One region of the Microbacterium sp. str. 'China' genome, then DNA from elsewhere that is predicted to be linked to it. Evidence: predicted binding sites of a transcription regulator. Region 1 holds the regulator's gene; each other region holds the start of a gene.
The links. Region 1 encodes LexA, which represses DNA repair genes until DNA is damaged. Its sites were predicted from a motif close to TCGAACANNTGTTCGA; they were not measured.
Positions count from the first base shown of each region.

Region 1 (7,823 bases):
CTTCGCGGATCAGAAGGTGCAGCAGGTCGTGACCCTCGCCCGCGGCCTGTCCGAAGGGCGCACGGCGATCGCGGCCGAGCTGGACGCGGCGACCGCTGCGCTGCAGGACCGCCTGACCGCTCCCGGTGTGCGCGACGGTGCGGTGCGTTCTCGCGCGCTCAGCGACGCCGACTTCGCCCGGGCCCCGTACCAGGAGCGGGAGGAGGCGCAGAACGCCCTCGGTCTGCCGGCGCTGCCCCTGACGACGATCGGCTCCTTCCCGCAGACCGGCGACATCCGCCGCGCCCGCGCGCAGTTCCTCCGCGGCGAGATCCCCGAGGACGACTACGAGGAGTTCCTGCGCCGTGAGGTCGCCGCGGTCGTCTCCCTGCAGGAGGACCTCGGTCTCGACGTCCTCGTGCACGGCGAGCCGGAGCGCAACGACATGGTGCAGTACTTCGCTGAGCACCTCGACGGCTTCGCGGTCACGCAGCACGGCTGGGTGCAGTCGTACGGCTCGCGAGCGACGCGTCCATCGATCCTCTGGGGCGATGTCTCGCGTCCCGCGCCCATCACGGTCGCTTGGTCGGCGTACGCCCGGTCGCTCACGGCGAAGCACATGAAGGGGATGCTCACGGGCCCCGTCACGATCCTCGCGTGGTCCTTCGTCCGCGACGACCAGCCGCTGGAGCAGACGGCGAACCAGGTGGCGCTGGCGCTGCGCGATGAGATCGCCGATCTGGAGGCCGCGGGCATCCAGGTGATCCAGGTCGACGAGCCGGCGCTCCGGGAGCTGCTCCCGTTGAAGCAGGCCGACCAGCCGGCGTACCTCGACTGGTCTGTCGCCTCGTTCCGTCTGGCCACGGGCGGGGCTGCGGCGGCGACCCAGGTGCACACCCACCTCTGTTACTCGGAGTTCGGCGTGGTGATCGACGCGATCCGTGCGCTCGACGCGGACGTCACGTCCATCGAGGCGGCCCGGAGCCGCATGGAGGTCGTCGCGGACATCGCCGAGGTGGGCTTCGACCACGGCATCGGCCCCGGCGTGTACGACATCCACTCGCCGCGCGTGCCCACCGTGGAGGAGGTCGAGTCCCTGCTGCGGCGTGCGGTGGAGGAGATCCCCCTCCGTCAGCTCTGGGTGAACCCGGACTGCGGTCTGAAGACCCGCGGCTACGCCGAGACCACGGCGTCGCTGCGGAACATCGTCGAGGCCACGCGGCGCGTGCGCGAAGACGTGGTGGTCACCGCCTGACGCGGTCGTCCCCGGACACACGAAGGCCCTCCCGGTGCGACCGGGAGGGCCTTCGTTCTCGTCTCACCGACGATGCGGTGCCTCAGACGGCGCGCATGACCGCGACGACCTTGCCGAGCACGACCGCCTCGTCGCCCAGGATCGGCTCGAACGCGGAGTTGCGGGGGAGCAGCCACGTGTGGCCGTCGCGACGTCGGAGCACCTTGACGGTCGCCTCGCCGTCGAGCATCGCGGCCACGATCTCGCCGTTCTCCGCCGTGTTCTGCGAGCGCACGACGACCCAGTCGCCGTCGCAGATGGCGGCGTCGATCATCGACTCCCCGGACACCTTGAGCATGAAGAGGTCGCCCTTGCCGACGAGCTGCCGGGGGAGCGGGAAGATCTCTTCGACCTGCTGGTCCGCCGTGATCGGCACGCCCGCGGCGATCCGCCCGACCAGCGGCACGAGTGCAGCATCGCCGACAGGAGTCACCACATCCGCCGGGTTCTCCGCGCCGGTACCGGGGAGGTCGATGAGGACCTCCATCGCGCGAGTCTTGCCCGGGTCGCGCCGCAGGTAGCCGCTGAGCTCGAGCTGGCCGAGCTGGTGGGTGACGCTGGACAGCGACTTGAGCCCGACGGCGTCGCCGATCTCACGCATGCTCGGCGGATAGCCGTTCTGTGCGATCGAGGCCTGGATGACCTCGAGGATCGCCATCTGCTTCGGGCTGAGGTTCTTGCGACGACGGGTGCGCGGCGCCTCGGACTCGAGGGCTGAGGTGTCGCTCATGGTGCTCCTTCACTGCGTGATCCGACGTGCCGCTTCGAATGTCGGTGGCCCGTGGTGGGGTGTCCTTGTCGAAACCGTATCCGAGAAACGTGCCGATCTGGAAGATCTGTTCGAGCGTGTCGGGCGATTCGCGGGGCATGGTTTCGAAGACAGCTTGACAGATGTTCGAACTCGAAGATATCTTCGGAACGTAGCTTCGCATCCACGGCTCCCGGCCGAGGCGCGGATGCGAAAGCTACGCCAACCTCCCCGGGCTCCGGCGCCGGGACAGTAAGGAGCAGACATGAGCAGCATGAGCCTCAGTACCGCGACCGCCCTTCCGGCATCGGCCCGTCCGGCCACCCGGCTGCGGATCACGGCCCGCGGCCGCCGCACCCTGCTCGCGCTCGCCTCCGTCCCGCTCGCTGCGGGTATCGCCTTCGCCGCCATCGGTGGGGGCAGCGCGATCGCCTCCGGTGTAGACGCACCGGCCGTCTCCGTCGAGACCGTCACGGTCATGCCCGGTGACACGCTCTGGTCGATCGCGAGCAGCATCGCTCCCGCCGCCGACCCGCGGGATGTCATCGGCGAGATCAGCCGGATGAACCTCCTGCGCGGCGGTGAGCTCCAGGTCGGCCAGGAGCTCGCGCTCCCGGCACGGTACACCGACTGACGCGGAGTCCGAGGTCCTGCGTCCGGTCCCTGACGATCCGATCGTCACGATGACCTCGGCCCTCCGTGCTCCTCTTAAGATGGGAAGGGTGACCTTCTCCCTCAACGATCTCCCGCTCCGCGACGATCTGCGCGGACTCACCCCGTACGGCGCACCTCAGGCCCCGCTGCCGGTCGCCCTCAACGTCAACGAGAACACGCATCCTGTTCCCGACGAGGTCGCCAGCGACATCCTCGACGACATCGCGGTGGCGATCCGAGACGTGAACCGGTACCCGGACCGTGAGTTCACCACGCTGCGGGAGGCGTTCGCCGACTATCTGGGGCACGGCCTCACGTCGGAGCAGATCTGGGCGGGCAACGGATCCAACGAGGTGCTGCAGCACATCTTCCAGGCCTTCGGCGGACCGGGGCGCACGGCCTTCGGCTTCGGCCCCACGTACTCGATGTACCCGCTCATCGCGAAGGGGACCGGTGCGTCCTGGATCGCCGGCACCCGTCAGCCCGACTACACGGTCACCCCGGAGGAGGCGGCGGAGCAGGTGCGCGCGGCCGACCCCGACATCGTGATCCTCTGCTCGCCGAACAACCCGACCGGCACCCCGCTGGGGCTCGACGTGGTGGAGGCCGTCTACGAGGCGGCCCGCGGCGTCGTGATCGTCGACGAGGCCTACCAGGAGTTCGCGCCACGGGATGCGGCGTCGGCCCTCACCCTCCTGGAAGGACGGCCGCGGCTCGCCGTCTCCCGCACCATGAGCAAGGCCTTTGCCTTCGCCGGTGCCCGCGTCGGCTACCTCGCGGCCGATCCGGCGTTCATCGACGCGCTCCGGCTCGTGCGACTGCCGTACCACCTGAGCGCTCTGACGCAGGCCGCCGCGGTCGCCGCCCTCCGCAACGCCGACGTCATGCTCGGCATGGTGCAGGAGATCGTGGAGCAGCGTGACCGCATCACGGCGACGCTCGAAGCCCTCGGATACACCCCGCACCTCTCGTGGTCCAACTTCGTGCTGTTCGGCGGCGTCGCGGATCCGCAGGCGACGTGGCAGCAGCTGTACGACCGCGGCGTGCTCGTCCGCGACGTCGGCATCCCCGGCCACCTGCGCGTCAGCGCCGGCACCGAGGCGGAGACGACGGCGTTCCTGGATGCCCTGGCCTCGATAGGATCGGCATCATGACCATCCCCGCGCCCACCGCACGCACCGCGAGCCGCGTGCGCAGCACGTCGGAGTCCACCGTCGAGGTCGAGCTGAACCTCGACGGCACCGGTGCGAGCCGCATCGACACCTCGGTGCCGTTCTTCGACCACATGCTCACGGCGTTCGCCAAGCACTCGCTGACGGATCTCACCGTGCGGGCCTCCGGGGACACCCACATCGACGCCCACCACACCGTGGAGGACGTCTCGATCGTGCTCGGCCAGGCGATCCTGGCAGCCCTCGGAGACAAGTCCGGCATCTCCCGGTACGGCGACGCCCTCGTCCCGCTGGACGAGGCCCTGGCGCAGGCCGTCGTCGACATCTCCGGTCGCCCCTACCTCGTGCACGAGGGGGAGCCGGCCGGCTTCGAGCACCACCTGATCGGCGGGCACTTCACGGGATCACTCGTGCGGCACGTCTTCGAGGCCATCACCTTCAACGCCGCGCTGACCGTGCACGTCCGGGTGCTGGGCGGGCGCGACCCGCACCACATCGCCGAGGCCGAGTTCAAGGCGTTCGCGCGGGCGTTCCGTCAGGCGAAGGCGCTGGATCCCCTCGTCGACGGCATCCCATCCACCAAGGGAGCCTTGTGAGCGCCGCGCCCCGGGTCGCCGTCTTCGACTACGAGTCCGGCAACGTCCACTCCGCGGTCAAGGCCCTCGTCGCCGCGGGAGCCGACGCCGTCCTCACGCGCGACCGCGCCGAGGCGCTCGAGGCGGACGGGTTCGTCGTGCCCGGTGTCGGGGCCTTCCAGGCGGTGCGGGACGCTCTGCACGCCCACGGCGGCGACGAGATCATCGGCCGTCGTCTCGCGGGCGGCCGACCGGTCCTCGGCATCTGCGTCGGCATGCAGGTGCTCTTCGAGCACGGCGTCGAGCGGGGGCACGACACCGCGGGCCTCGGCGAGTGGCCGGGCGCAGTGACGGAACTCAACGCGCCCGTGCTGCCGCACATGGGCTGGAACACCGTCGAGCCGGGGAAGGACACCGTCCTGTTCCGCGGGATCGAGCAGGAGCGCTTCTACTTCGTGCACTCCTATGCGGCGCAGTCCTGGGAGCTCGACGTGATCCCGCCGTTCCCGCAGCCCGTGCTGACCTGGGCGGAGTACGGCGGCCCCTTCCTCGCGGCCGTCGAGAACGGCCCGCTCTCGGCGACGCAGTTCCACCCGGAGAAGTCCGGGGACGCCGGCATCCGGCTGCTCCGGAACTGGGTGCAGAGCCTCTGACCCCGAGCCGCGTCGGCGCCCGGCGTCACGCGGTTTGTCCCGCGCCCCGCGGCGGACTACCCTCGTCTCTCGTGCCCGCTCGGGCCGCAGACCCACCCGAACCAAGGACCCCATGAACGACTTCGCGCAGTCCCCCTCGCTCACGCTCCTTCCCGCGGTCGACGTCGCCGGCGGGAAGGCGGTCCGTCTCACCCAGGGGGAGGCCGGGACCGAGACGAGCTACGGCGACCCGCTCGACGCGGCAGGGGAGTGGGTCTCGCAGGGAGCCTCCTGGATCCACCTCGTCGATCTGGACGCGGCGTTCGGTCGCGGGAGCAACGCGCCGATCCTGCGCAAGGTCATCAAGCAGTTCAAGAACGTCAACGTCGAGCTCTCCGGCGGCATCCGGGACGACGCGAGCCTGGAAGCCGCGCTGGAGAGCGGTGCCGCGCGCATCAACCTCGGCACCGCCGCGCTGGAGAACCCCGAGTGGGCGGCCGACGTGATCAGCCGGTTCGGGGAGGCGATCGCCGTCGGCCTCGACGTCCGTGGCACGACGCTCGCCGCGCGGGGCTGGACGAAGGAGGGCGGCGACCTCTGGGAGGTGCTCGAGCGCCTCGAGGACGCCGGCTGCAGCCGCTACGTCGTCACCGACGTGACCAAGGACGGCACGCTGCGCGGTCCGAACCTCGAGCTCCTGCGCGAGGTGACCTCGCGCACGCCGAAGCCGGTCGTCGCGTCCGGTGGCATCTCGAACCTCGACGACATCGCCGCGCTGCGCGACCTCGTGCCCCTGGGCGTCGAGGGGGCCATCGTCGGCAAGGCTCTGTACGCGGGCGCCTTCACGCTCGCGGAGGCCCTGGATGTCGCCGGAGACTGACCCTCACGCCTGCGGCCCCGAGTCGCACAACCGGGCCGATTCCGCCGGCGTCCCCTGGGAGGGCCGCAGCTTCGAGTCGAACCCGCATGCGGCGGACGACGGCTCGGCGGACCCGGCTCTCCTCGCGGCGCTGCACCGTTTCCGTGCGGGCGAGGGGAGCCAGGCCGAGGTCGTCGACGCGTTCCGCTCCGCCCGGGTCCTCGTGCCCCTGATCGCGGAGAAGGGCGAGGAGGGGGTGGCGCCCAGCGGTCTCGCGGTGGACAAGACGCAGGAGCTCTCGATCGTCACCGTGGCCGCCCCGGACGGGCGCCGCGTCCAGCCGGTGTTCTCGTCGGTCGAGACGATGCAGCGCTGGGATCCGTCGGCACGCCCCATCCCGGTCGAGGCCGTCCGCGCGGCCCTGGCCGCGTCGTCGGAGGACACCGATCTCATCGTGCTGGACCCCACGTCCGACACCGAGTTCGTGATCCGCCGCCCCGCCGTCTGGGCCGTGGCGCAGGGACACGCGTGGGAGCCGAGCTTCCTCTCTCCCGAGGTCGTCACCGCCCTTCGGGAGAGCATCGCCCACGAGCTCGCCGTGATCGACGTCGCGGTCGCGCCGGGAGACCCGGACGCCCGGCTCCGCGGACCCGAGCTCATCGTCGTGCTGGAGCTCGTCGACGGCTTGGAGCGCGAGGTCCTGGATGCCGTGCTCGGACGGCTCGCCCAGCGCTGGGCCGCGGACGACCGCATCGCCGTCCTCGCCGACTCGCTGACGGTCAAGCTCCGCCGCAGCATCTGAGGCGGAGCTTCGGCCGGATCAGGTGACGGGACCGGTCCACTTCTCGCCCGGGCCCTTGCCGATCGGATCGGGGATGGTCGAGGCCTCGCGGAAGGCGAGCTGCAGCGACCGGAGGCCGTCGCGCAGCGAGCGGGCGTGCATGTCGCTGATCTCCGGGGCGCCGGCGGTGATGAGCCCTGCCAAGGCGTTGATGAGCTTCCGTGCCTCATCGAGGTCGAGCTGGGCCGCGGCTTCGGGGTCGTCCGCCAGGCCGAGCTTCACGGCCGCGGCGCTCATGAGGTGCACGGCGGCGGTCGTGATCACCTCGACGGCGGGGACGTCGGCGATGTCACGGACGGCCGAGGAGGCTGCCTCCTCCTGCCGAGCCCATCGCTCCTCGCGCTCGCGGGCCGCCTCGTCCGATGCCTGGTTCGTCACTTCGCCTTGCTTTCTGTTAGACTTTGGCGGGCTCCGGAGCGTCATGCTCCGGAACGAAAGAGGATTCACTTCCCACCCGCGCTTGCCGTTCCAGGCTACCGGGTCTTGCGCTCCGCCGGCTCCGCTCGTCACGAGAGGGCCGGTAGACAGGGTGCGAAGCCGGTATCTGAACGCCGGCGGGTGGGGGACGACTCCGATTTCGCCCGGGATGCAGACCGCATCACGGTGGCCGAATCACATCGTCTAAGGAGCTCCGCATCAGCGATCCCCGTACCAATGAGCGCATCCGCGTCCCCGAGGTCCGCCTCGTCGGCCCCGCGGGTGAGCAGATCGGCGTTGTCCGCATCGAGGCAGCGCTGCGTCTCGCCCAGGAAGCCGATCTCGACCTCGTCGAGGTCGCCCCGAACTCGAAGCCGCCCGTCGTCAAGATCATGGACTACGGCAAGTTCAAGTACGAGGCCGCGCAGAAGGAAAAGGAAGCGCGTCGCAACCAGGCGAACACGATCCTCAAGGAAGTCCGCTTCCGTCTGAAGATCGAGGCGCACGACTACACGACGAAGCTCAAGCGCGCCGAGGGCTTCCTCAAGGCCGGCGACAAGGTCAAGGCCATGATCCTCTTCCGCGGTCGCGAGCAGTCGCGCCCGGAGCAGGGTGTCCGTCTGCTGCGCAAATTCGCCGAGGACGTCGCCGA
Region 1 is NZ_CP027434.1:2,363,969-2,371,791, reverse strand. Features, by position in the region: gene metE (5-methyltetrahydropteroyltriglutamate--homocysteine S-methyltransferase) at 1-1,234, shown strand, start outside; gene lexA (transcriptional repressor LexA) at 1,317-2,003, opposite strand; gene C6C15_RS11400 (LysM peptidoglycan-binding domain-containing protein) at 2,287-2,655, shown strand; gene C6C15_RS11395 (histidinol-phosphate transaminase) at 2,735-3,829, shown strand; gene hisB (imidazoleglycerol-phosphate dehydratase HisB) at 3,826-4,443, shown strand; gene hisH (imidazole glycerol phosphate synthase subunit HisH) at 4,440-5,075, shown strand; gene priA (bifunctional 1-(5-phosphoribosyl)-5-((5-phosphoribosylamino)methylideneamino)imidazole-4-carboxamide isomerase/phosphoribosylanthranilate isomerase PriA) at 5,188-5,934, shown strand; gene C6C15_RS11375 (SseB family protein) at 5,918-6,715, shown strand; gene C6C15_RS11370 (DUF1844 domain-containing protein) at 6,734-7,132, opposite strand; gene infC (translation initiation factor IF-3) at 7,390-7,823, shown strand, end outside.

Region 2 (7,823 bases), 860 kb from region 1:
CGCGTCGATCACGTCGTCCGTGAAGGCGGCGGGATGCGGGCTCGTGAAACGGATGCGCTCGAGTCCCTCGATCTCGCCGGCGGCGCGGAGGAGCTTGCCGAACGCCTGACGATCCCCGAACTCCACCCCGTACGAGTTCACGTTCTGCCCGAGGAGCGTCACCTCGATGGCGCCGTCCTCCACCAGCAGGCGGATCTCGTTGAGGATGTCGCCCGGCCGACGGTCCTTCTCCTTGCCCCGGAGGCTCGGGACGATGCAGAAGGTGCAGGTGTTGTTGCAGCCGACGGAGATCGACACCCAGCCGCTGTGCGCCGAGTCGCGCTTGGTGGGAAGCGTCGACGGGAAGACCTCGAGGGACTCGAGGATCTCGAGTTCGGCATCGCCGTTGTGGCGCGCGCGCTCCAGGAGACCGGGCAAGGACCCCATGTTGTGCGTCCCGAACACCACGTCGACCCAGGGAGCCTTGTCGAGCACGGCCTGCTTGTCCATCTGCGCGAGGCAGCCACCGACGGCGATCTGCATCCCGGCCTTACGTCGCTTGACGGCGGCCAGATGCCCGAGAGTGCCGTAGAGCTTCCCGGCGGCGTTGTCCCGGACGGCGCAGGTGTTGATGATCACCACGTCGGCCTCGGCTCCGGCCTCGGCGCGGATGTAGCCGGCGCTCTCCAGGGATCCGGACAGACGCTCGGAGTCGTGGACGTTCATCTGGCAGCCGAAGGTGCGCACTTCGTAGGATCGCTGGCGCCCGTCATCGTCGACGGCCGCCGACGACGCGCTGATGATCGTCGGTTCACTGCGGGGGATAGTCATGATGCTCCCATTGTACGAGCGTCACCGAGAGCCGATCGCGTGCGGACCGTCAGTCGGAATCCACGAACCGGACGCCGGAGACGCCACCGCCGAACGAGGCTTCCCGCAGTGCCGTCTTCGCCGCGTTCATGGCGACCGATCCCCCGTACCCGCGGCGCGACAGCTGTCCGACCAACCGTCGGAGCGCCGCGTCGGGGTCGAGGCGTCCCATCGAACGCGCTTTGGTCCGGGCGAACTCCAGTGCCCGCTCCGCATCGTCGTCGGGCAGCTCGTCGAGCGCGGCGTCGATGACCTCACGAGGAATACCCCGCTGCGCGAGCGCTCGAGACAACGCGACCCTCCCCTGGCCCTTGCGTTCGACGCCGGACGTGACGAGGAGCTCGGCGAGCACGGCGTCGTCCAGGTATCCGCGCCGTACGAAGTCGTCGATCACGTCTTCGATGGCGTCCGTCGCGAGCCCGTGTCCTCTCAACACCAGCCGGGCCTCGGAGACGGACAGCGACCGCGTGCGGAGCTTCCGCACCAAAGACTCCTCCGCCGTCACTCGGATCTCCGCCGCCGAGGGGCCGTTCTCCGCGCCCTCTCCCCCTCCGGTCGATCGGGACGTATCGCCGACGGCGCGCAACGTGGTCGTCTTCCCGCCCCGGGAAGCGGCCCGCGCCGCGGCACCCCGGGCGGGGTGCCGCGCGCTGGGAGAACCGTCGTCGACCGACGGGGACCCTGCCGACGAGGGCTCGTGCCACGTCGAGCGCCAGAGTCCCGCCGCGTCCGCTGGCGGCCCCGACCGCGCAGGCGGTGCGGATGACGACTCGTCCGCACCGCCTTCGGCCGGACGCTCCGCACGCGCGGGTCCGCCGAAGAGAGGGATGATGGGGGCGATCCGCTCGGAATCGCCCCCACGCTGGTCACTCATCAGGCCGGGCGACGCTCGGCCAGCTCATCAGAACCCGGAGCCGCGGCCGGGCCGCCGATACCGAGCTTCTGCTTGATCTGACTCTCGATCGCCAAGGCGATGTCGGCGTTGTTGAGCAGGAACGTCCGCGCGTTCTCCTTGCCCTGGCCGAGCTGATCGCCGTCGTAGGTGTACCACGATCCCGACTTCTTGACGATGCCGTGCTCGACGCCGAAGTCGATCAGGCTGCCCTCGCGGGAGATGCCGACGCCGTAGAGGATGTCGAACTCCGCCTGCTTGAAGGGCGGGGCCATCTTGTTCTTGACGATCTTGACGCGGGTGCGGTTACCCACAGCGTCCGTGCCGTCCTTGAGCGTCTCGATGCGGCGGATGTCCATACGCACGGAGGCGTAGAACTTCAGCGCCTTACCACCGGCCGTGGTCTCCGGGGAGCCGAAGAACACGCCGATCTTCTCGCGCAGCTGGTTGATGAAGATCATCGTCGTGTTCGTCTGGTTCAGACCACCGGTGAGCTTCCGCAGCGCCTGCGACATGAGGCGGGCCTGGAGGCCCACGTGGGAGTCACCCATCTCGCCCTCGATCTCCGCGCGCGGCACCAGGGCCGCCACCGAGTCGACGACGATGAGGTCGATGGCACCGGAGCGCACGAGCATGTCGGCGATCTCGAGAGCCTGCTCACCCGTGTCGGGCTGCGAGACGAGAAGGGCATCGATGTCGACGCCGAGCTTCGCGGCGTAGTCGGGGTCGAGCGCGTGCTCCGCGTCGATGAATGCCGCGATACCGCCGGCCCGCTGGGCGTTGGCGATGGCGTGCAGCGTCAGCGTCGTCTTACCCGAGGACTCCGGGCCGTAGATCTCGACGATGCGGCCACGCGGCAGACCTCCCACGCCGAGGGCGACGTCGAGGGCGATGGAGCCGGTGGGGATGACGGCCACAGGGGCACGCTCATCGCTGCCCAGTCGCATGACCGAGCCCTTTCCGAACTGGCGGTCGATCTGGGCGAGGGCAGTCTCGAGGGACTTCTCGCGGTCGGCGGGTGATGGCATGGTGTGCTCCTTCTGCGCGTGTGCTGCCGCCTGTAGGCTGTCGCGGCTCTTCCGGCGGAAGGAACTCTCCGACAAGGCGTATGGCGTTTCAGCCTGGACCTCACGGTACGGCGGACCTCCGACATTGCGTCGAGGAGCCACGGATCGTGGGGATCAGAACCGTCTGACCACTTGTGCAGAAGACTACGCCCGGTTCGAACAGATTTTCGACAACACGCCGGTCCGGCGTGTCGGACTTCCGCACACCCGGGAAGCCGCCGTCATCGGCCGCGCGGCTCCAGACGCCCCACGCCGTGGCGACGGGATTCCGGGACATCCATGTCGGCGCAGAGCGCGAGCCAGATGTCGCGCGGAGGTACGCCGGCTTCGAGAGCCTCGAGTGCCGTTCGTCCCCCCATGCCGGAGAGCACGAGGTCGTTCACCAAAGAAGAGGCTCGGGCATGGAACTCGGCGTCGACGGCGCGCAGGAACTCACTGCGTCGCATAAGGGTGCTCTCCGAGTGTCAGCGGAGCGAGAGCTCGGGCTCCACGGAGGCGACCAGGTCGTCCGGAACGACGTCCGGGAAGACCTGGATGCCTTCGAGCACCGAGATGCGGTCCCCGACCTCGCGCATGATCGTGGAGATGGGGACGTCGAGCGCCTCTGCCACCGAGGCGAGGATCTCGCTCGATGCCTCCTTCTGTCCGCGCTCGACCTCACTGAGGTAACCGAGAGCGACGGATGCCTTGCTCGCGACCTGCCGGAGCGTCCGCCCCTTCTGCAGACGGAAGTCCCTCAGCACGTCGCCGATCTCCTGTCGTACAAGAATCATCGGAACCTCCTCCGCAGTTCGTGAATCGAGGTCTCCCTCGAAGAGACGGCCAGTCTAGTCCTCCTGGCTTGCACAGAATCTACCCTTGCACTCTGTGGTTTGAATGTGAGCACATCCATATCAACATGACGCGGGGGGTCGCTATTCCCGCAGCGCAGCGGCCAGCACATCGAGGACCGCCGCGACCGTCTGTGCTCGCACCGCGTCGCGGTCTCCCTCGAAGTGGAACGGTCGGGTCCGACTCACCGTCGGGGTGACCACGCCGATGTGGACGGTACCCACGGGCTGCCCATCCGGGGACTCCGGGCCCGCGATCCCCGTGGTGGACACCCCGACATCGGCGGGGAGACCATCCACCGCGACGGCGTCGCGCACTCCGGCAGCCATCTGCCTCGCGACCTCCGGGTGCACCGGCCCGTATCGCTCCAGCAGGTCGGTGTCGACGCCGAGCAGCGTGTGCTTGACGGGCGTGGCGTAGGCGACGACGCCGCCGAGGAGCACCGCGGAGGCGCCGGGAACCGCGACGAGCGCCGCGCACACCGCACCGCCGGTGAGCGACTCCGCCACACCGAGGGTCCAGCCTCGCTCACGCAGAGCGTCCAGAGCCTCGGCTGGCGTCGTGCCGCTCATCGGCTCTGACGCGCGCCGCGCACCTGCGCGACGATGTAGTCGATCCCGCTGACGACGGTGAGCACGAGCACGATGACCATGAGGACGGTCGTCACGACCGTCCACGGGCCGAGCCCGATGAACACGTGCAGCGGCAGGAGAGCCCAGCCGAGGGCGACGCCCTGGAAGGCCGTCTTGATCTTGCCCATCCAGGCGGCTGCGACAACGTGCTCGCTCGCGACGACCAGACGGTGGATGGTGATCCCCCACTCGCGGACGAGGATGATCACGACGATCCACCAGGAGACCTCGCCCAGGATCGCCAACCCGACGAATCCGGCGCCGGTGAGGAGCTTGTCCGCGATCGGGTCCCAGAGCTTGCCGAAGTCGCTGACGATGTCGTAGCGACGTGCGAGGTAGCCGTCGACCCAGTCGGTCGAGATGGCGACGATGAAGAGGACGGCAGCGATCCAGCGCACGGTGAGATCGACGAGGCCGTACGTCCCGCCGACGAGCAGGAGGACGAAGAACACCACGGCGAGCGGGATGCGCGCCACTGTGATGGCGTTGGGGAGCTGCCGAGGGATCGCCATCAGTCGCGTCCCGTCAGGCCCCAGGCGTCTTCGTCGCCCTCCGCTTCGACGACCGGCAGGCCGTCGTACTGCGCCTCCAACGGATCCCGTTCGGCCGGCGGCACCGCCGCGGCGGCGGGCGCAGCCGGAGCCGCCGGAGCCGACGGAACGTCTTCGCCGCGGAGCTTCGCCATGACCTGCGGCAACTGCTCGGGGGTCGCGAGCACATCGCGCGCCTTCGAGCCCTCCGAGGGGCCGACGACTTCACGCGACTCGAGGAGATCCATCAGGCGTCCGGCCTTGGCGAAGCCGACCCGCAGCTTGCGCTGCAGCATCGACGTGGATCCGAACTGCGAGGAGACGATGAGCTCGGCCGCCGCGAGCAGGAGCTCGAGGTCGTCGCCGATGTCCTCGTCGACCTCCTTCTTCTTCGCCGGCTCCATCGCCTCCTGGACGTCGGCACGGTACTCGGGACGCGCCTGACGCGTGACGTGCTTGACGACCGCGTCGATCTCCTTCTCGTCGACCCACGCACCCTGCAGTCGGAACGGCTTCGACGAGCCCATGGGCGAGAAGAGCGCGTCACCCTGGCCGATGAGCTTGTCGGCGCCGGGGCTGTCGAGGATCACGCGGCTGTCGGTGACGCTCGTGACCGCGAACGCGAGACGGGACGGCACGTTCGCCTTGATGAGGCCCGTGACGACGTCGACGCTCGGGCGCTGCGTGGCGAGCACCAGGTGGATACCGGAGGCGCGAGCGAGCTGCGTGATGCGGACGATCGAGTCCTCGACGTCGCGCGGGGCGACCATCATGAGGTCCGCGAGCTCGTCGACGACGACGAGGAGGTACGGGTACGGCTTGAGAACCCGTTCGCTGCCCGGAGGCACCTCCACCTCCCCCGCACGCACGGCGCGGTTGAAGTCGTCGATGTGGCGGAAGCCGAACGACGCGAGGTCGTCGTACCGCATGTCCATCTCCTTCACGACCCACTGCAGCGCCTCGGCGGCCTTCTTCGGGTTCGTGATGATGGGAGTGATCAGGTGCGGGACACCGGCGTAGCTCGTCAGCTCGACACGCTTCGGGTCGATGAGGACCATGCGCACGTCGGACGGGCGCGCCCGCATGAGGAGGCTCGTGATCATCGAGTTCACGAAGCTGGACTTTCCGGACCCCGTCGAGCCCGCCACCAGGAGGTGCGGCATCTTCGCGAGGTTGGCGACGACGAAGTTGCCGCCGACGTCCTTGCCGACGCCGATGGTGAGCGGATGCGTGCTCTTCTGCGCGGCCACGGAACGCAGCACGTCGCCGAGGGCGACCGTCTCGCGGTCGGTGTTCGGGATCTCGATGCCGATCGCGCTCTTGCCGGGGATCGGCGAGAGGATGCGGACGTCGTTGGAGGCGACCGCGTAGGCGAAGTTGTTGCTGAGCTGGAGGATCTTCTCGACCTTGACGCCGTGGCCGACCTCGACCTCGTACTGCGTGACCGTCGGGCCGCGGGAGAACCCGGTGACCTTGGCGTCGACCTTGAACTGGTCGAGGACGCTCGTGATCTGCTCGACGATGCGGTCGTTCGCCTCGGACCGCGCGACCGAGGGCGGACCCTCGGACAGCACGCCCGGCGACGGAAGGATGTACGGGGCCACCGGCGCCTGCGGGCCGCGGTCGCCCGGGCCCTCCGTGCCGAAGCCGTCGAGTCCGGGGAGCTCCGGCATCTCGCCGGTGTCGGACTCATCGTCCAGCAGCGCGGTCGTCTGCTGCTCCGCCAGCGCGTCGGTCACCGAGCGCACGTCGCTGAGCACTTCGGTCGCCGCGTCGTACGGGTTCGCCACCGTCACGGCCTGGTCGTACGCCGGGGTGGCCTCGGTCGTGGACAACAGCGCGGTGATGTCGTCCGAGGCGAGAGTCCCCTCGTCGGGGTCTTCCTCGCGACCGGTCTTGTTGCGCCGCCACCAGGGCAGGACGTCCGGATCGTCGACCTTGTCCGCCTCGTCGACCGCGTCCGCAGCGTCCTTCGCCGGCTTCTGCGGGCGCTCGGCGTCGAACATCCACGCGTAGAGGTCTCCCAGGCGCGCACCGATGCGGTTCGGCGGGGTCTTCGTGAGGATGAGGATGCTCAGGGCGGCGAGCAGCCCGAGGATGATGTAGGCCGGGATGTCGGTCAGGTACGTCAGGGGCTGACCCACGAGCCATCCGAGCAGACCACCCGACTCGCTCAGCGCGGGCATGCCCTGATTCGGGTGGGGGCGAGGGCCGGCGACGTGGAAGATGCCCGCCAGAGCGAGCACGAACATCCCGAAGCCGATGCCGATGCGTCCGTTGTCATGCACGGACGACGGGTGCCGGAAGAGCCATCCCGCCAGGAGGAGCAGCAGCACCGGCATGATGAAGGCCACCCGACCGACGAAGAGCCCCACCGAGTAGGCGCTGATGTTCGCCGCGACCTCGTTGCCGATGAAGAACCACTCGTTGACGGCGCCGAGCGCCGCCAGGATCACCAGCAGGAACGGGAAGCCGTCTCTGCGGTCGTCCTTCTGCAGCGTCTCCGGCCCGAAGGCCCGGAAGAGTCCGCCGACGCCGTGCGCGAGCCCGTTCCAGGCGCGCGCGGCGACGGGCGGCTTGTCCGCCTCGTCGATGTACTTCTTCGGAGCGGGCTGCGCCTTCGGAGCCGCCTGCCGCTTGGGGCGCGACGGGGCGCTCGTCGAGGCGCGCTCGGTCTTGGTGCTGCTCCTGGCCATGCCTCCACGGTACGACCCGAGACCGACATCTCCGCGTCACCACGCGGAAATCGACGATCACGGCGCGCGAGGGCGCGCCGCGATCCGAGGGTCAGGCCTCGATGACGAGAGGGACGATCATCGGACGACGACGCAGCTTCTGGTTCACCCAGCGGCCGATCGTGCGACGCACCACCTGCGACAGCGCGTGCGTGTCGCGCACGCCGTTGCCGGACGCCTCCTTCAGGGCGGCGACGATCTTCGGAGCGACGTCGTCGAAGACCGCGTCGTCCTCGGCCACACCGCGGGCATGGATCTCCGGACCGGAGATGATGCGCCCGGTGGCG
Region 2 is NZ_CP027434.1:1,504,397-1,512,219, reverse strand. Features, by position in the region: gene miaB (tRNA (N6-isopentenyl adenosine(37)-C2)-methylthiotransferase MiaB) at 1-810, opposite strand, end outside; gene C6C15_RS17320 (regulatory protein RecX) at 860-1,333, opposite strand; gene recA (recombinase RecA) at 1,723-2,769, opposite strand; gene C6C15_RS07095 (DUF3046 domain-containing protein) at 3,030-3,254, opposite strand; gene C6C15_RS07090 (helix-turn-helix domain-containing protein) at 3,273-3,581, opposite strand; gene C6C15_RS07085 (CinA family protein) at 3,723-4,211, opposite strand; gene pgsA (CDP-diacylglycerol--glycerol-3-phosphate 3-phosphatidyltransferase) at 4,208-4,783, opposite strand; gene C6C15_RS07075 (FtsK/SpoIIIE family DNA translocase) at 4,783-7,497, opposite strand; gene C6C15_RS07070 (ribonuclease J) at 7,589-7,823, opposite strand, start outside.
Region 2: a site for LexA is predicted at 2,964-2,979, ahead of recA (recombinase RecA). Genes of this name have one in related genera too.

Region 3 (7,823 bases), 110 kb from region 1:
ACGACGAGGAGCGTGCCCGACCAAGAGTCGAGGAGGTCCTCGATCGCGGCGAGCATGTCGGTGTCCATGTCGTTCGTGGGCTCGTCGAGGATGAGCACGTTCGGCTGGTCGAGCAGCACCAGCAGCAGCTGCAACCGACGCTGCTGGCCACCGGAGAGATCCTTCACCGGCGTCGAGAGCTGGGCGGAGGAGAACCCGAGTCGCTCCAGGAGCTGTCCTGGCGTGAGGTCCTGCGCCTTCGACCCGGCGCCGAGCGTGTACGAGGTGCGCAGACCCGAGATGACCACGCGCACGGGGTCGTTCCAGTGCGGCAGGAGTTCGTCGAGGCGCTGCGTGAGCGTACGGACCTGTACGGTCTTCCCCCGCTTGATCCGCCCCTCGGTGGGCTCGACCGTGCCGGAGATGAGCCCCAGGAGTGTGGACTTCCCGGCGCCGTTCACGCCGAGGATGCCCGTGCGCTCGCCCGGGGCGATCCGCCACTCGACGTCCTTGAGCACGGTCTTCCCGCCGGTCCCTGATCCCGCCTGGGTCCCTGAGCCCGCCTGGGTCCCTGAGCCTGTCGAAGTCTGGGTCCCTGAGCCTGTCGAAGTCTGGGTCCCTGAGCCTGTCGAAGTCTGGGTCCCTGAGCCTGTCGAAGTCTGGGTCCCTGAGCCTGTCGAAGGGTAGGTCACCCCCACATCGAGCAGGTCGACGACGTCCTTGCCCAGCCGCGAGACGGCGAGCGACTGCAGCGAGACCTTGTCACGGATCTCGGGCACGTCGGCGATGAGCTCGTTGGCCGCATCGATGCGGAACTTGGGCTTGCTGGTGCGGGCCGGGGCACCGCGACGCAGCCAGGCGAGCTCCTTGCGGGCGAGATTCTGCCGCTTCGCCTCGGTCGCCGCCGCCATGCGGTCGCGCTCGACCCGCTGCAGGATGTACGCCGCATAGCCGCCCTCGAAGGGCTCGACGATGCGATCGTGCACCTCCCACGTCTCGGTACAGATCTCGTCGAGGAACCACCGGTCGTGGGTCACGACGAGGAGGGCTCCGGCGTTCGCGGGCCAGCGCTTCTTGAGGTGACCGGCGAGCCAGGTGATCGCCTCGACGTCGAGGTGGTTCGTCGGCTCGTCGAGAGCGATGACGTCCCAGTCTCCGGTGAGCAGCTTCGCGAGCGACACGCGGCGGCGCTGACCGCCGGAGAGGGAGCCGATCTGCGCGTCCCAGGGAAGGTCGGTCAGCAGCCCCTCGATCACGTCGCGGACGCGGGCGTCTCCGGCCCATTCGTGCTCGGCCATGTCGCCGACGACGGCGGCGCCGATCGTGATGTCGTCGGGGAGGGTGTCGGCCTGGTCCAGCACGCCGATGCGGGTGCCGCCGCGGACGGTCACCCGGCCGGAGTCCGGCTCCTTCGTGCCGGCGAGCATGCCGAGAAGGCTCGACTTGCCGTCGCCGTTCCGGCCGACGATGCCGATGCGGTCGCCCTCCTCGATGCCGAGGGTCACGGCGTCGAAGACGACGCGGGTCGGGTATTCGAGGTGCAGGGCTTCGGCCCCGAGAAGATGTGCCATGTCCTCTCCAGGGTAGTCGCGCCGCGTCGGACGGTCTCCCGGTCAGACCAGCGACGGGGCAAAGAGCTCCGGCAGCGCGGCGGTGAAGACCTCGAAGTGGCTGTACCAGACCGTGTGGGCGGCCCCGGGGATGCTGCGCACCGTCACCCCACCGTGCTCGAACCGCCGCGCGTCCTCGTCGGTGACCCAGGCACTGGGTTCTGCGCGGACGACGATGGAGCCGGGCGCGGCGGTCCAATGGCCGTCCTCCCCGCAGGAGACGGAGGCCGCGGTCGGCGGATCGAAGCGCTCGGCCGCCCGCGCCTCGACCGAGGCGTCGTCCACGGAGTAGAAGGGCCGGAGCTTGCGGAGCTCGGCGGGCGACATACGCGCGCGGCGGTCGTGCTCGTACTGCGAGATGAGAGAGGCGCGGTCCTGCCCGCCCTGAAGGGCGAGCGGCGCGTCGACGTAGACAGCGAGGCCCGGTTCGAGGCGCGGCGCGGCGGCGGCGAGCACAGTAGCGCCGAAGGAGTGCCCGACGGCGACGGCGGGCGGGGCGGTGGCCCTGTCCCCCGCGGCGGACCCTGCCCCCGGAAGGAGAGCCGTATGCGCCAGAGTCTCGACGACGGCATCGGCCGCCGTCTCTATCGTGAGCTCCGGGTCACGCGGAGAGAGGCCGTGGCCCGGCAGATCGAGCGCAAGCACGCGGAAGCCGCGTTCCACGAGCAGCGGGACCACGCGGTGCCAGCTCTCGGCGGACCCCATCATGCCGTGCAGCAGCACGGCGACACGGTCGCCCTCCCCGGCTTCGATGACGTTCAGGAGCACGGAGCCAGTCAACCACGGTCGTTATCCTTTCGTGATACGACTTTCGGCCAGATTCCTTCGAATCTTCGTTCGAATGTCGGTGGTCGATGATGGACTGACGCCATGCCCGCACTGCTCGACGCGACCGACTCCCAGATGGCGATTCTCGCCGATCTGGTGGAGGGGCTGGAAGCGGCGGAGAAGACGCTGAGCAGCATGCAGGCGGCCCGCGACGGACTGCTCGCGATGGCCGGCCGACTGGCGGTCGACATCGCCCGACAGGCGCGTCACCCAGACGGCGCAGACATGGCGATCCGCACGGTCGCCGCGGAGATCGGGGCCGCACAGCGCGTCAGCGACCGCACGATCGAGCGGCGGATGTCCGATGCGTCCTGGCTGGTCGAACGGTTCCCCGCCGTCTGGGAGGCTCAGGGCGCCGGCCGGATCAGCGCCGCGCATGCACGCGTGATCGTGGAGGCGGGGGCTCACCTCGATGACCCGGACGACCGTTCGCGTTTCGCGACGGAGGCGATCGAGGTGGCCGCTGCAGAGTCTCCGAACCGGATACGCCGACTCGTGCGCCGACTGGCCGACCGGTTCCAGGAGCGGACGCTCGTCGAGCGACATCGTGACGCCCGGGAGCTGCGCCGCGTCTGGGTGACAGACCTCGAAGACGGCATGGCCGAGCTCGGCGCCCGCGGCCCCGCGGCCCTCGTGCACGGGATGTACGACCGGCTCTCCCAGATGGCGCATGCCGTGCGGGAGGAGAACGCACAGGCACGGCGTCGAGAGTCGGAAGAGAGCATCCTCGACGACAGGACCGTGGATCAGCTGCGCGCGGATCTGCTCGCCGACCTCGTCCTGACCGGCGCTCCGGCGGGCCATGACTCGGAAGAGGGGCTGCTCTCGGAGCTTCGAGCTCGCGTCGAGGTCACCGTGCCGGTGCTGACGCTGATGCACGGCGAGCAGGAACGGACGACGGACGGTACTCCGATCCTCGCCGCCGAGCTGGACGGGGTCGTTCCGATCGATCCAGCCACGGCCCGCCGACTGGCCGGCGCGGCGAGCGGCTGGGACCGGGTGCTGACCCACCCGATCAGCGGGGCGCTGCTGGCCGTCGACCGGTATCGCCCGAGCGAAGACCTCCGCCGGCACCTGCGGGCCCGCGATCAACGCTGCCGCTTCCCCGGCTGCGGCCTCGCGCCGCGGAAGTGCGACCTCGATCACAATCACGATGCGGCGCTCGGCGGCGAGACCGTGCACGACAACCTCGCGACCTTCTGCCGACGACATCACATGCTCAAACACCACTCTCCGTGGCACGTCGAGCAGGGGCCGGGCGGTGTTCTGGAGTGGACGAGCCCCACCGGCCGGACCTACATCGACCGACCGCCGCCTCCGCACACCGTGACCTTCGCCGAGGAACCCCGTGGTCTTCGCCCGACGCCAGGACCACCACCGGCTGAACACGCGAGCGCACCGATCACGCCTGCACACTGATCACGCAGGTACACCGATCACGCCTGCACACCGATCACGCAGGTACACCGATCACGCCTGCACACCGATCACGCCTGCACACCGATCAGCCCTATGGTGGAGGGCATGTCGAGTCCCGAATCAGACAGGTCGGGGGCTGCCGGTCACACCGTCAGCCCCGTGAACCGCTGATCCCTTCGTCCGCCCTCTCAGCGGGCGCGCGCCGGTGACCCGGGCGCTGACCGTGGTGACGAGAAGCTACCCCTTCCCTCTCACCTCGGAGCACTCGATGCCTTTCCCCCTCTATGCCCTTGCCCTGGCGGTCTTCGTCATGGGCACCTCCGAATTCATGCTCGCGGGACTCCTCCCCGCGATCGCGCACGAGCTCGACGTCCCGGTCGGCACGGCGGGCCTCCTCACCTCCGCCTTCGCGGTCGGCATGGTCATCGGCGCACCCGCCATGGCCGCGTTCGCGCGCGGCTGGACCCCACGCCGCACGCTCGTCGCCTGCCTCGCGCTCTTCGCCGCGTGCCATGCCGTCGGCGCGGTGACGTCCCTGTTCGAGCTTCTGCTCGTCACGCGCGTACTCAGCGCCCTCGCGAACGCGGGCTTCCTCGCCGTCGCGCTGCGTACGGTGGCTCTCCTCGTCCCCCGCGAACGCACGGGACGAGCGCTCGCGGTGCTACTCTCCGGGACGACCGTCGCCACCATCGTCGGCGTCCCTGTCGGCGCCATCCTCGGCACCGGGCTGAGCTGGCGCGCCACCTTCGCCGCTGTCGCGCTCCTCTGCCTCCCCGCACTGCTCGGAATCCTCCACGGCGTGCCGACGACGATCCGGGGCACGGAGTCCGACCCTGCTCCGGCACCGCTCCCCCGGAAGGAACCGGCCCTCCGTGCGGAGCTCGCGCTCCTGCGGACACCGCGCCTGGCCCTCGCGATGACCGTGGCGGCCCTGGTGAACGCGGGGACCTTCGCGGTCTTCACGTTCCTCGCGCCGATCGTCACCGAGGTCGCGGGCCTGCCCGACGCTGCGGTCCCCCTCGCGCTGGTCCTGTTCGGCATCGGCTCGTTCCTCGGGGTGACCATCGCGGGTCGGTTCGCCGATCGACACGCCGGCGCGCTCCTCACGGTCGGTGGCCCGCTGCTCCTCGGCGGCTGGATCGTCCTGGCGGCGGTCGCGACGCAGCCGATACCGCTGCTGTTCCTCGTCTTCGTGCAGGGGATGGCCTCGTTCGGCGTCGGAAGCACACTGATCACCCGGGTGCTGTACGCCGCCTCCGGCGCCCCGACCATGGGTGGGTCCTACGCCACGGCGGCCTTGAACCTCGGCGCCGTGATCGGACCGGCGTCGGGAGCGTGGACCCTCGCGAGCGGGGCGGGTCCGCTCTCCCCCGTCACTCTCGCGGCCACGCTGACGATGGCGGCGCTCCTCCTCGCCCTGGCGACGCGGCGATGGCGGCCCGTCGGCTGAGGGCAGACGGTGACGCGCCGCAACGGCGACGAGCCGCCCGGACCCGAGGGTCCGGACGGCTCGTCGTGTCCGGTGTTCTCTGGGAACCCGGATGTTCGCGCTACGGCTTACTCGTACGACTTCACGATCTCGAGGAGGCTCGGGACGTTGGCGTAGGCCTCGGCCGCGTTCTCCTTGGTGACGATGACCGGCGGGAGCAGGTAGGCCGGGACGACCTTCTTGCCGTTGTCGTACTGGTCGGTGTCGTTGACGTCGACCTCGTCGCCCTTCTGGAGCTGACCGACCATCTTGATGGCCTGCTCCACGAGCAGCGCGGTGTCCTTGTTGATCGTGGAGTACTGCACGCCCTCCATGATCGACTTCACCGACTCGACCTCGGAGTCCTGACCGGTGACGACCGGGACGGGCTTGCCGGCCTGCTGCGCCGAGGTGATGATGGCGCGGGCGAGGGTGTCGTTCGGGGACAGGACGCCGTCGAGCGTCTCCGAGCCGTAGCTCGACGTGAGGATCGAGTCCATGCGGCGCTGGGCGTTCTCCGGCTTCCAGCCCTCGGTCGCCGTCTGGGAGATCTCGGTCTGCCCGGAGACGACGTTCAGCGTGCCGTCGTCGATCTTCGGCTGCAGCACCTCCATCGCCCCGTTGAAGAACACCGCCGAGTTGGCGTCGTCCGGCGAGCCCGAGAACAGCTCGATGTTGTACGGCGCCTCGTGATCCGCGCGCTCGGCGAGCCCGTCGAGCAACGCCTGGCCCTGGAGCTTGCCGACCTCGAAGTTGTCGAAGGCGACGTAGTAGTCCACGGCGTCGGTGTTCTCGATGAGACGGTCGTAGGCGATGACCGCGACACCGGCGTCGCGCGCGGCCTCCACCTGCGTGGTGAGCTGCTTGCCGTCCTTGGCGCCGATGATGATGACCTTGGCGCCACCGGTGACCATCGCCTGGATCTGGTTCTGCTGCTCGGCGACCGTGTTGCTGGCGGGCGCGTACTGCACGTCCGCCTTGAAGCCGGCCTTTTCGAGGCCGTCGGTGAACAGCTGACCGGCCAGGACCCAGTTCTCCGAGGTCTTGTCCGGCAGAGCGACACCGATCGTGGAGCCGGCGTCGAAGCCCGAGGCGGTCTCCTCGCCCGACCCCGAACCCGAGTCACCGCCGCGCTCCGAGGAGCAGCCGGTGAGGGCGAATGCGCCCGCGACGACAAGCGCTGTCGCCGACAGAAGGATCTTCTTCATGTGATCTCTTTCTCTGGTGTGTGCAGGTCCCGTCGCGCCTGCGTTGCGCGACGCGGCCCTTACTTTCCGCGCGTCTCCTCGACGGCGGGGGCTTCGTACTTCTGACTGGTGGGGTAGTTCGTCTTCGTGGGATCGAACGTGTCGGTGGCCGGATCCTGCTTGCGGCCGAGACGGCGCGTGAGGAAGCCGATGATCGACGGACGGCCCTGCTGCTTGTTCCACACGTCGACGCCGACGGCGAAGAGGAGCACGAGGCCCTTGATCATGGAGACGACGTCGGCACCGGCGCCGAGCAGCGCGAGGCCGTTGTTCAGGAACGCCATCACCAGACCACCGATGATCGAGCCGATCACCGTGCCGATGCCACCGGAGACGGCCGCGCCGCCGATGAAGACGGAGGCGATCGCGTCGAGCTCCCACCCGTTGCCGTCCTGCGGGCCCGAGGCGGTCGCCCTGGCGACGTAGATCATGCCGGCGAGCGAGGCCAGGACCGACATGTTCATCATCACGAAGAAGTCGACCCAGCGGTCCTTCACGCCCGAGAGGCGCGCGGCCTGCCGGTTGCCGCCGACCGCGTAGATGTGGCGGCCGAAGACGGTGTTGTTCGTGATGAACGAGTAGAGGATGACGAGAGCGAGGAGGATGACGCCCGAGATCGGGAAGCTCGTGCCCTCGCGCCCCGTGGCGAACAGCCAGCCGGCGACGAGGATGACGGCCGAGATGAGGACGACCTTCGTCACGCTCACCCAGAGCGGCGCCATGTCGGAGCCCATCTTGCGCTGGATGCGCCGGGTGCGGATCTCCCAGAACACGATCCATGCGACGCCGGCGAGCGCCAGCAGCATGGTCGGGATGTTGAACGGCAGCGGCAGGGCGATCTCCGGCAGATAGCCGGCGCCGATGATCTTGAAGCCCTCCGGCACGGGTACCGACTGCGAGTCGCCCACCGCCTGGTTCGCGCCGCGGAAGAACAGCATGCCGGCCAGCGTCACGATGAACGCCGGCACCCCGACGTAGGCGACCCAGAACCCCTGCCAGGCGCCGACGAGCACGCCGACACCGAGACCGAGGAGGATGCCCAGCGGCCAGGGGAGGTTCCAGTCCTGCATGGCCTTCGCCACGACGATTCCGGTGAACGCCGCCACCGAGCCGACCGAGAGGTCGATGTGCCCCATGATGATGACCATCACCATGCCGATCGCCAGGATCAGGATGTACGAGTACTGGTTGACGACGTTGATGAGGTTGCCGGAGGACAGCGTGAGGCCGGTGCCCTTGAAGATCCACGTCAGCACCTGGAAGACGACGAGG
Region 3 is NZ_CP027434.1:2,471,087-2,478,909, forward strand. Features, by position in the region: gene C6C15_RS17365 (ABC-F family ATP-binding cassette domain-containing protein) at 1-1,550, opposite strand, end outside; gene C6C15_RS11925 (alpha/beta fold hydrolase) at 1,593-2,357, opposite strand; gene C6C15_RS11930 (HNH endonuclease signature motif containing protein) at 2,460-3,836, shown strand; gene C6C15_RS11935 (Cmx/CmrA family chloramphenicol efflux MFS transporter) at 4,105-5,286, shown strand; gene C6C15_RS11940 (substrate-binding domain-containing protein) at 5,394-6,512, opposite strand; gene mmsB (multiple monosaccharide ABC transporter permease) at 6,572-7,823, opposite strand, start outside.
Region 3: a site for LexA is predicted at 2,415-2,430, ahead of C6C15_RS11930 (HNH endonuclease signature motif containing protein). Genes of this name have one in related genera too.

Region 4 (7,823 bases), 1.4 Mb from region 1:
TGACGGTCGAGCGTGCCCATGAGCTCGACGACCTCGGGGTTGGCCTTCTCGACCGCGCCCTCGTTCACCGGCATGGCGTTGAACTCCGCGGCGAACTCGCCCTGCACCTCGGCGCTGCCGAACCAGTCGATGAACTCCTGCGCCTTGTCCTCGTTGTCCGTGCCGTTGATCTGCGCGATCTGCTCGGTCACGTAGGGGACGCCGTACTCGGGGACGATCATGCCGGTGCTGGTGCCGTACTCCTCGTCGCGGGCGGAGATGCCGCTCGACGGCAGCACGCCGTAGTCCACCTCGTCGCGGGTGATGCGGGCGTAGAGGTCGGTGCCCTCCACGGCGGGGGAGCCGTTGGCGTAGTACGACTTCACCAGGTCCCAGCCCTCGTCGCTCACGCCGAGGTCGCCGTCCTCGTCGAGGTGACGGGTGAGCATGCTGGCGAGCACGAGCTGCGGGGTGGCCTGGCCGAGCGCGGGGTTGACCTCGTAGCGGCCGGCGTACTCCTCGTCGGTGTACAGGTCGTCGGGGTCGGTGGGCGCGTCGCTGATGCGGTTCTCGTCGTAGACCGTGACGATCGCCTGCTCCACGAGCGGCCAGAACGCGCCGTCCTTCGGGTCGCCGGCGTCCGCGGGCACCTCGCCGCTCCAGCTCGGCTCGTAGGCCGTGATGGCCTCTTCCGTCTTGAGCTGCTCGAAGAACATGTTGTTCAGGCCGAAGACCACGTCGCCGACGGGGTTGTTCTTCTCCGCGATGATGCGGTTCGTCAGGTCGGCGCCGCCAAGGCCCACGATCTCGATGTCGATGCCCGCGTCGGCCGCCTTCTCGGTGATCCACTCACTGCGGCCGTCGCTGTTCGAGTTCGTGTAGACGATGAGGGTGTCCCCGGAGCCGCTGTCGCTGCCGCCGCCGTCCGCGTCTCCGTCGCCGCCCGCCGTGCATCCGGTGAGCGCGATCGCCGCTGCGGCCGTCAATCCGATGAGCGCCCAGCGCCTCTGCTGCCTGTCGGCCATGTTCGTCCCTTTCTCGCCTTCGAGGTGTGTCGATGCGACACTACCGGTTCTTGTGGTGAAGGCACAAAGATTGTCTGGTTTCGTGAGCGCGGTCGCGCGTCCGCACTCAAGATAGGCGCGCGGCGTGAACGCGAGGATGCGATGAGGTGAACGGGTGGGGGCCCTGCGTCGGACCTGGGGCGAGGTGCCCTGTCGGCCGGGGCGAAATACCGGCATCTATTAGAACAAAGCTTCGAAAGTCGGGCGCTTCGGAGATAAAATGAAGCATGTCGAAAATGTCCGGGTTGCGCGAGGCGATGGAGCGTCTCGACCAGGCGTGGGACTCTGCGGGTGATGCGCCTGAGCTCTCCCGCGCGCAGCTCGTCGACGTCGCCGACGCGATCGGGCTTCTGCGGCGCCGGCTCGACGCGATGCACGTCGACGTGGCCGCCGGCATCGCTCGGGAGTCGCGCGCGGAGCTCGGAGCCGACAGCCTGGCGAAGCAACGCGGGTACCGCACGGCGGCGAAGCTCATCGCCGCGATGACAGGCATCTCGACGGGGGAGGCACAGCGTCTGGTGAAGGTCGGAGAGGCGACCGCCCCGCGAAGCGATCTGCTCGGCGCGCCGCTGCCCGCCCGGTACCCGCTCCTCCGGGAAGCGCTCGCGTCGGGTGCCCTCGGAGCGCCGGCGGCGACACTCCTCGTCGCTTTGCTGGACCGCTGCCGCGTGGCTGCGGGAGCGGAACGCATCGCCGAGGCGGAGCGCGTGCTGGTCGCCACAGCCGAGGGGCTCGAGCTCGATGCGGTGCGCAAACTCGTCCTCCGCGCCGAAGCGTGGCTCGACCCCGACGGCGTGGCGCCGCGGGCGGAGGAGCAGCGCGCTCGGCGCGGACTGCGCATCTTCGAACGGGACGGCATGGTGCACCTGCACGCGCAGCTCGATGCCGAGACCGCGGCGCCGGTCGTCACCGCGATCCGCGGGCACGTGTCCGCCGTGTTCGCCGCCCGCCTCGACGCCCCTGATGCGGGGTCGCCGGACGCCGACCGGCGCTCGGTCGCGATGATCCAGGCCGATGCGCTGGCCCTCTTCTGCGGGCATGTGCTCGGGTGTGACGGTGATCGGGTGCCGCTCGCGGGGGCGACGGTGATCGTCCGGGTATCGCTGGACGATCTGCAGGCGGGAGCCGGGTCGGCGACGATCGACGGGCTCGACCAGGTGATCGACATCGGCGCCGCGCGGCGGATGGCGGCCAGCGGCGGCGTCATCCCCTGCGTGCTCGGCGGGGCGAGCGAGGTTCTGGACTGGGGTCGCGAGAAGCGCCTCTTCACACGAGCCCAACGCCTGGCGCTCGCCGAGCGGGATGGCGGGTGCGCCATGTGCGGGCTCCCGCCGGGGATGACGAAGGCTCATCACCTCCGCTGGTGGCAGCGCGACCGAGGTCCGACCGATCTCTCGAACGGGATCCTGCTCTGCGAGACCTGTCACCACCGCATCCACGACAACGGGTGGGAGATCGTCATCGAGGGCTCCGGTGTGACCGGCCGGCCGTGGTTTCTTCCGCCGCGGTGGGTCGACCCGGAGCGCACGCCGCGGCTGGGCGGACGGGCGCGCTTCGATGTCGCGGCCTGAGTGGATAGCGGCTGTTCGCGCACGGTGTCGCGATGGCGCGCACCGGCTCCTGGTGGCCGGCGCGCCTGAATGCCGGATCGCGCTGTCAGCGGCGAAGTCGGGAGCGGACGCGGCGGGCGGCACGCGCGAGGGCGTCGCGCCAGGCGCCGCCCGGCCACTCGCGGCGCAGCCGCAGGCTGCCGTCCTCGTTACGCACGAGTTCGACCCGACGGCCCGCGAGAAGCGGCGACCTTCCGAGGTGTGCCGTCACGTCGGGAGCCGCTGTCAGCGGAGCGGTGAACATCCAGCCGGCGTAGCGCACGGCGACGGTGAGGTCGGCTTCGCGAGCGCCGTCCTCACGGAACACCTTCATCGGGTCCAGGGCGATCGGCACCGTGTCGAGACGCTTCGGGCGCCGGCCGCCGATCTTGCGCTCCGAGCCGGCCGTCGACTCCGCGGGTCGGCCGGGCGTCGGCGTATCGCGCGCGACCAGGTCGACCCGGTCCGCGCGACGTTCCTTGCGGGCGTTGAGAAGCCCGGAGGGGAGATCCTCGGTCGTCGACAGCGGCAGGGACACCAGTCGGTCGGCGGAACCGACGGTCTCGAACACGAACGCTTCCTCGCCGTCCCGGAGCAGACGGACGCGCACGGTGAGCTGCAGGCCGCCGCGCGACCAGCGCGCCGCCGTCACGGTGGCGGTGCAGGTCGTGTCCGCCTCGAAGGCAGCGAAGGCGAGCAGGTCGTCGCGGCGATCGGCGCGCAGCAGAGCGGCCCGGATGCGCTGCGGGAACGACAGCCCCGCGTCCACGCCGGGTCCGAAGCGGCGCTGCGCGAGCGGCACCACCACGTCTAGCAGACGGTCGCGATACTCCGCCGGGTACTTCACCATCCGTCGCCCGGCGACCCGGTTGAGGATCTTGCCGCGGAACCAGTGCCGCAGCAGTCGATCCCGCACCTTCCCCGGTTCGGTGTTCGCCTCGACCACGTCGAGCACGGTCTCCAGATGCGGGAAGTACGACTCCGGTTCGATCCGGGACGAGCTCGCGCTCCCCGGCTCCTTCACCCACGCGTAGCAGGGCTCGCTCGCGAGCACCGAGATCGTGTCGGCGGCGAAGTACGCCTGCATCACGAAGAGATGGTCCTCGAGTCGCACCTTCCCGTCAGGGAAGCGGATGCCGTTCTCCCGCAGGAACGCCGTCCGGAACATCTTGTGCGGCGTCAGCATCTCCAGGATCGGGTCTTCCCCGAGCACGGCGTTCGGGATGTCGCGCTGGAAGATCTTGGCGGGCAGCTTGCGTCCGATGCCCACCTCCTTGCCGACCACGACATCGGAGCCGTTCTCGTCCGCGTAATCGCACAGCCGCTCCAGTGCGCGCGGGTAGAGCCAGTCGTCCTGATCGACGAACTGCACGTACGTGCCCCTGGCCTCTTCGACGCCGCGGTTGCGCGGAGTGCCCGGCCACCCGGAGTGCGGCAGCGAAAGCACGCGCACGTGGGGGCGATCCTTCGCGATGCTCTCGAGCCGCGCGGCCGTCTCCTCCCCGGAGCCGTCGTCGCAGAGCAGGACCTCGAACGCCTCCCGATCCAGCGTCTGGGCGTCGAGAGACGCGATGAGGTCGTCGAACGACGCCTTCGGCCGGAACACCGGCACCACCACGCTCACCCGCACGCGGCCGCCGGCCGCCTCGTCCCCGGTCGCACTGCTCATGGACGTCATCCCCCTGTGATCGTGGCCGGCCCGAATCTCCCCCGCCGGAGGTTCCAGCCAACCATCCCTTCCTGTGGAGTGCGGCAGGCTCGCGGCGGTCTCGGGTGTATGCCGACGCCGCGGAGGATCAGTGCAGGGTGAGACCGATCTCGAACGAGCGCCGCCAGGGGAGGGTCAGCTCCACGATTCGCACGTCATCGGCGGGCAGCATCGACTCCAGGAGGGCCGTCAGCTCCGCACGGATGACGCGCTCGGCCGTCGCGACCTGCGAATCCTCGGTCATCGGGTAGATGTCGGGGAAGAGCGACGGGCCCGCATCGGTGCGCACCACGGCCTGGTAGGCGAAATCGTCGAGCAGCCGCGTGAGCAGGGCGATCCGCGCGGCGCGCTCGTCGAAGGAGCCGGCGGCCCTGCCCACCACTGCGGCGGCGGCCACTGCGACGACACTGCCGAGCGTGTTCCCGGCGGTGTTCCACCCGCCGAAGGCCTCCAGGCGCCCGAGCAGTCCGGCCTCGGCCAGCGCGCGTACGAGCGCCTCGTCCGCGCCGTTCGGGTAGCGCACGTCGGCCAGGGCCACGTGCTCCCCGGCGTCCAGACGCTCCCGCACGAGTGCGACCGTCCCCGCGACGGCCTCGGCGTCGACGACCTCCGGCCGCCCGCGGAACATGTCGTGCCGGTCGGGGTCCGGGGCGTGCAGCACGAGGGTGACATCGCCTCCTGCGGCGACCTCCTCGGCGCCGGCTGCGCGGATCTGCCGGCTCGCCGACGCCGCGAGCGACATGTTCTCGTAGGGCGGGATGCGCTCCATGCCGGCGGCGTCCGCGCAGACCACCGAGAACGAGGCGGTCACCCCGGCGTTCGCCGCGAGGGCCCGGGCGACGAGCGCGGCCCCGACCTCGTCGGCCCCCGGGTACATCAGCACGCGCCGGCCCGACGGCAGCATCCGCATCCAGTGCCGGAGCCAGACCTGCTCCGCGCTGCCCGCCGCGAACGGAGCGGTGTCGTCGGCGGTGATCGCCAGGAAGTCGAGGGTCTCGTCCTCCACGAGGCCGAGCGTGGAGAGGTTCATGATGTGGTTGCGCAGCCGCCGAGACGAGTAGTCGGAGACCACATCGGCCGGCACCGGGGTCAGTTCGTCGAGCGGCAGCACCTCGGTCTCGCCGAGCAGCCGGTGCGCGTCGCCGCCGAGCGCGTGGATCTCCTTGCCGTGCTCCGTCCAGTAGGTCGGCTCCTCGGCCGCGGAGTAGGAGTTGCTCGCCCGGGTCACCAGCGACACCGCCGAGATCGGCAGGTCGGGCCGCATCCGCCGCACCTCGCGCAGCACGTCCAGGCGCGCCAGCACGTCGCGGGTGGTGTCGTGACTCGTGCGGCTCGCGATGAGTCCCCCGTAGAGCAGCATGTCCACCGACACCACCAGGTGCACGGTCGCCGGATCCGCGGCACGCTCGCGCAGCCAGGCACCCAGCCCGTCGGCATCGCCCGCGGTCCGGTAGGAGGGGAGGATCCCGGCGGGCGGAACGTCGAGGGTCACGCCCGCGACGGCCGCGACGTCTCCCGGGAGCTTGACGTTCACCGGGCGGTCGTCGAGGGGCAGCAGCGCGATGCGCGGGCGGAGGATCGGGTCGGACACGAGGAGCCTTTCGTCGGTGAAGGGGGTCGCAGATCGGGGATCAGGGGCGGGCGATGGAGACGAGGTACGAGTAGCGGTCGCCGCGATACACCGACTCGGCGTACTCGATCGGGCGGCTGCGGGCGTCATAGGTCGTGCGCTTCACGAGGAAGGCGGGGGAGAACGGCGGCGTCTGCAGGGCGGCCGCCTGCTCCTCGTCGAGGACGACCGCGTGGATCTCCTGGTCGGCGCGCACGGCGGTGATGCCGAACCGGGTGCGCAGGTCGTCGTAGAGCGAGTCGCCCACGATGCCGTCCTCCAGACCCGGCACGGTGTCGGCCGCGATCGAGCACACCTCCAGGCAGATCGGGATGTCGTCGGCGGTCCGGACGCGGCGGATCCGCACGACGGGGGACTGCGGGCTGAGGTTCAGGGCGTATCCGGCGGTCTGCCCGGCCGCCGCGGTGCCGACGTCGACGGAGAGGGAGCCCGGTCGCATGTTCCGGGCGAGCATGTCCTCCGAGAACGAGGTCAGCTCGAAGGCCTTGCTGATCCGCGAGGCGCTCACGAAGGTGCCCGCCCCCTGCAGCCGGTACACCAGGCCGTCCCGTTCGAGCTCGTCGAGGGCGCGACGCACCGTCTGCCGGTTCACCTCGAGCGACTCCGCGAGCTCGCGCTCCGTGGGCAGCTTCTCGTGGGGTGCGAGCCCCTGGTCGATGACCTTCTCCAGATGCCGGCGCACGCGTTCGTGCTTCGTGACGCCCTCGATCGCCGCCATGGTTCCCCCTCGTTTGGACTAACCCAATCTTGACGATCACCCGGGATTGTGTCAATGTCTCCTCTCAGCGGTTCTTAATTGGTCTATTCCAATCCTTTGCACGGTCAACGATGAGCGGAGAATCCCCATGCACGTGAAGCACAACATGCGCCGACGCGTCCTGGTCGCCGGGGCGGTAGGCACGGCGACGATCGTCGCCCTGAGCGGCTGCGCCGGCGGCAGCGGTGATGCGGACGGCCCCACCGAGATCACGTTCTCGTACCTGTGGGGAGGGGAGGAGGCGAAGGCGCTGGAGGCGATCATCGCCGACTTCAACGCCAGTCAGGACGACATCGTCGTCACGGGCGTCTCCAGCCCCGACACCCAGAAGCAGCTCACGTCGATGTCGTCGTCGAACGGCTCCTTCGACATCTCCGACAACTTCGGCAACACCGTCGGCGCCTGGGCTTCGAAGGGCATCCTCGCACCGCTCGACGAGGCGATCGCCGCCGAGGACATCGATGTCGACGACTTCGTCCCCAGCGCCATGGAGCAGATGACCTACGACGGCAAGATCTACTCGCTGCCGATCGCCATCCACAGCTTCCAGCTCCTCTACAACCCGCAGCTTCTGGAGGAGGCCGGGGTCACCCCGCCGACCACGATGGACGAGCTCGCCGCCGCCATCCCGAAGCTCACCAAGAAGGACGCGTCGGGCAAGATCACGCAGCTCGGACTCGGCTCGGCGAACGACAGCACCACCCTCACGACCCTCGGCTACGCGTTCGGCGGGAGCTGGGACGGCGAAGACGGCCCGACCCCCGCGGAAGACGGGAACATCGAGGCCCTGCAGTGGTATCAGGACAACGTGATCGAGCCGGTCGGTGCCGACGCCATGGCCACGTTCGTGTCCGGACAGGGCGAGTACCTCTCCGCGCAGGACCCGTTCTTCAGCGGCCAGGTCGCCATGATCATCGACGGCGAGTGGCGGTCGGCCAGCGCCGCCAAGATCGCCCCCGAGTTCGAGTGGGGCGTGACCGCGATCCCCGCCGCCTCGCCCGACCTGGAGAACAGCACGCAGGTCACCGCGAGCACCCTCTTCATCCCCGCGAACTCGAAGCACAAGGAGGAGGCGGCCACCTTCCTCGCCTACCTC
Region 4 is NZ_CP027434.1:250,354-258,176, forward strand. Features, by position in the region: gene C6C15_RS01170 (extracellular solute-binding protein) at 1-1,004, opposite strand, end outside; gene C6C15_RS01175 (HNH endonuclease signature motif containing protein) at 1,271-2,614, shown strand; gene C6C15_RS01180 (glycosyltransferase family 2 protein) at 2,700-4,301, opposite strand; gene C6C15_RS01185 (DUF4127 family protein) at 4,429-5,931, opposite strand; gene C6C15_RS01190 (GntR family transcriptional regulator) at 5,972-6,688, opposite strand; gene C6C15_RS01195 (ABC transporter substrate-binding protein) at 6,816-7,823, shown strand, end outside.
Region 4: a site for LexA is predicted at 1,225-1,240, ahead of C6C15_RS01175 (HNH endonuclease signature motif containing protein). Genes of this name have one in related genera too.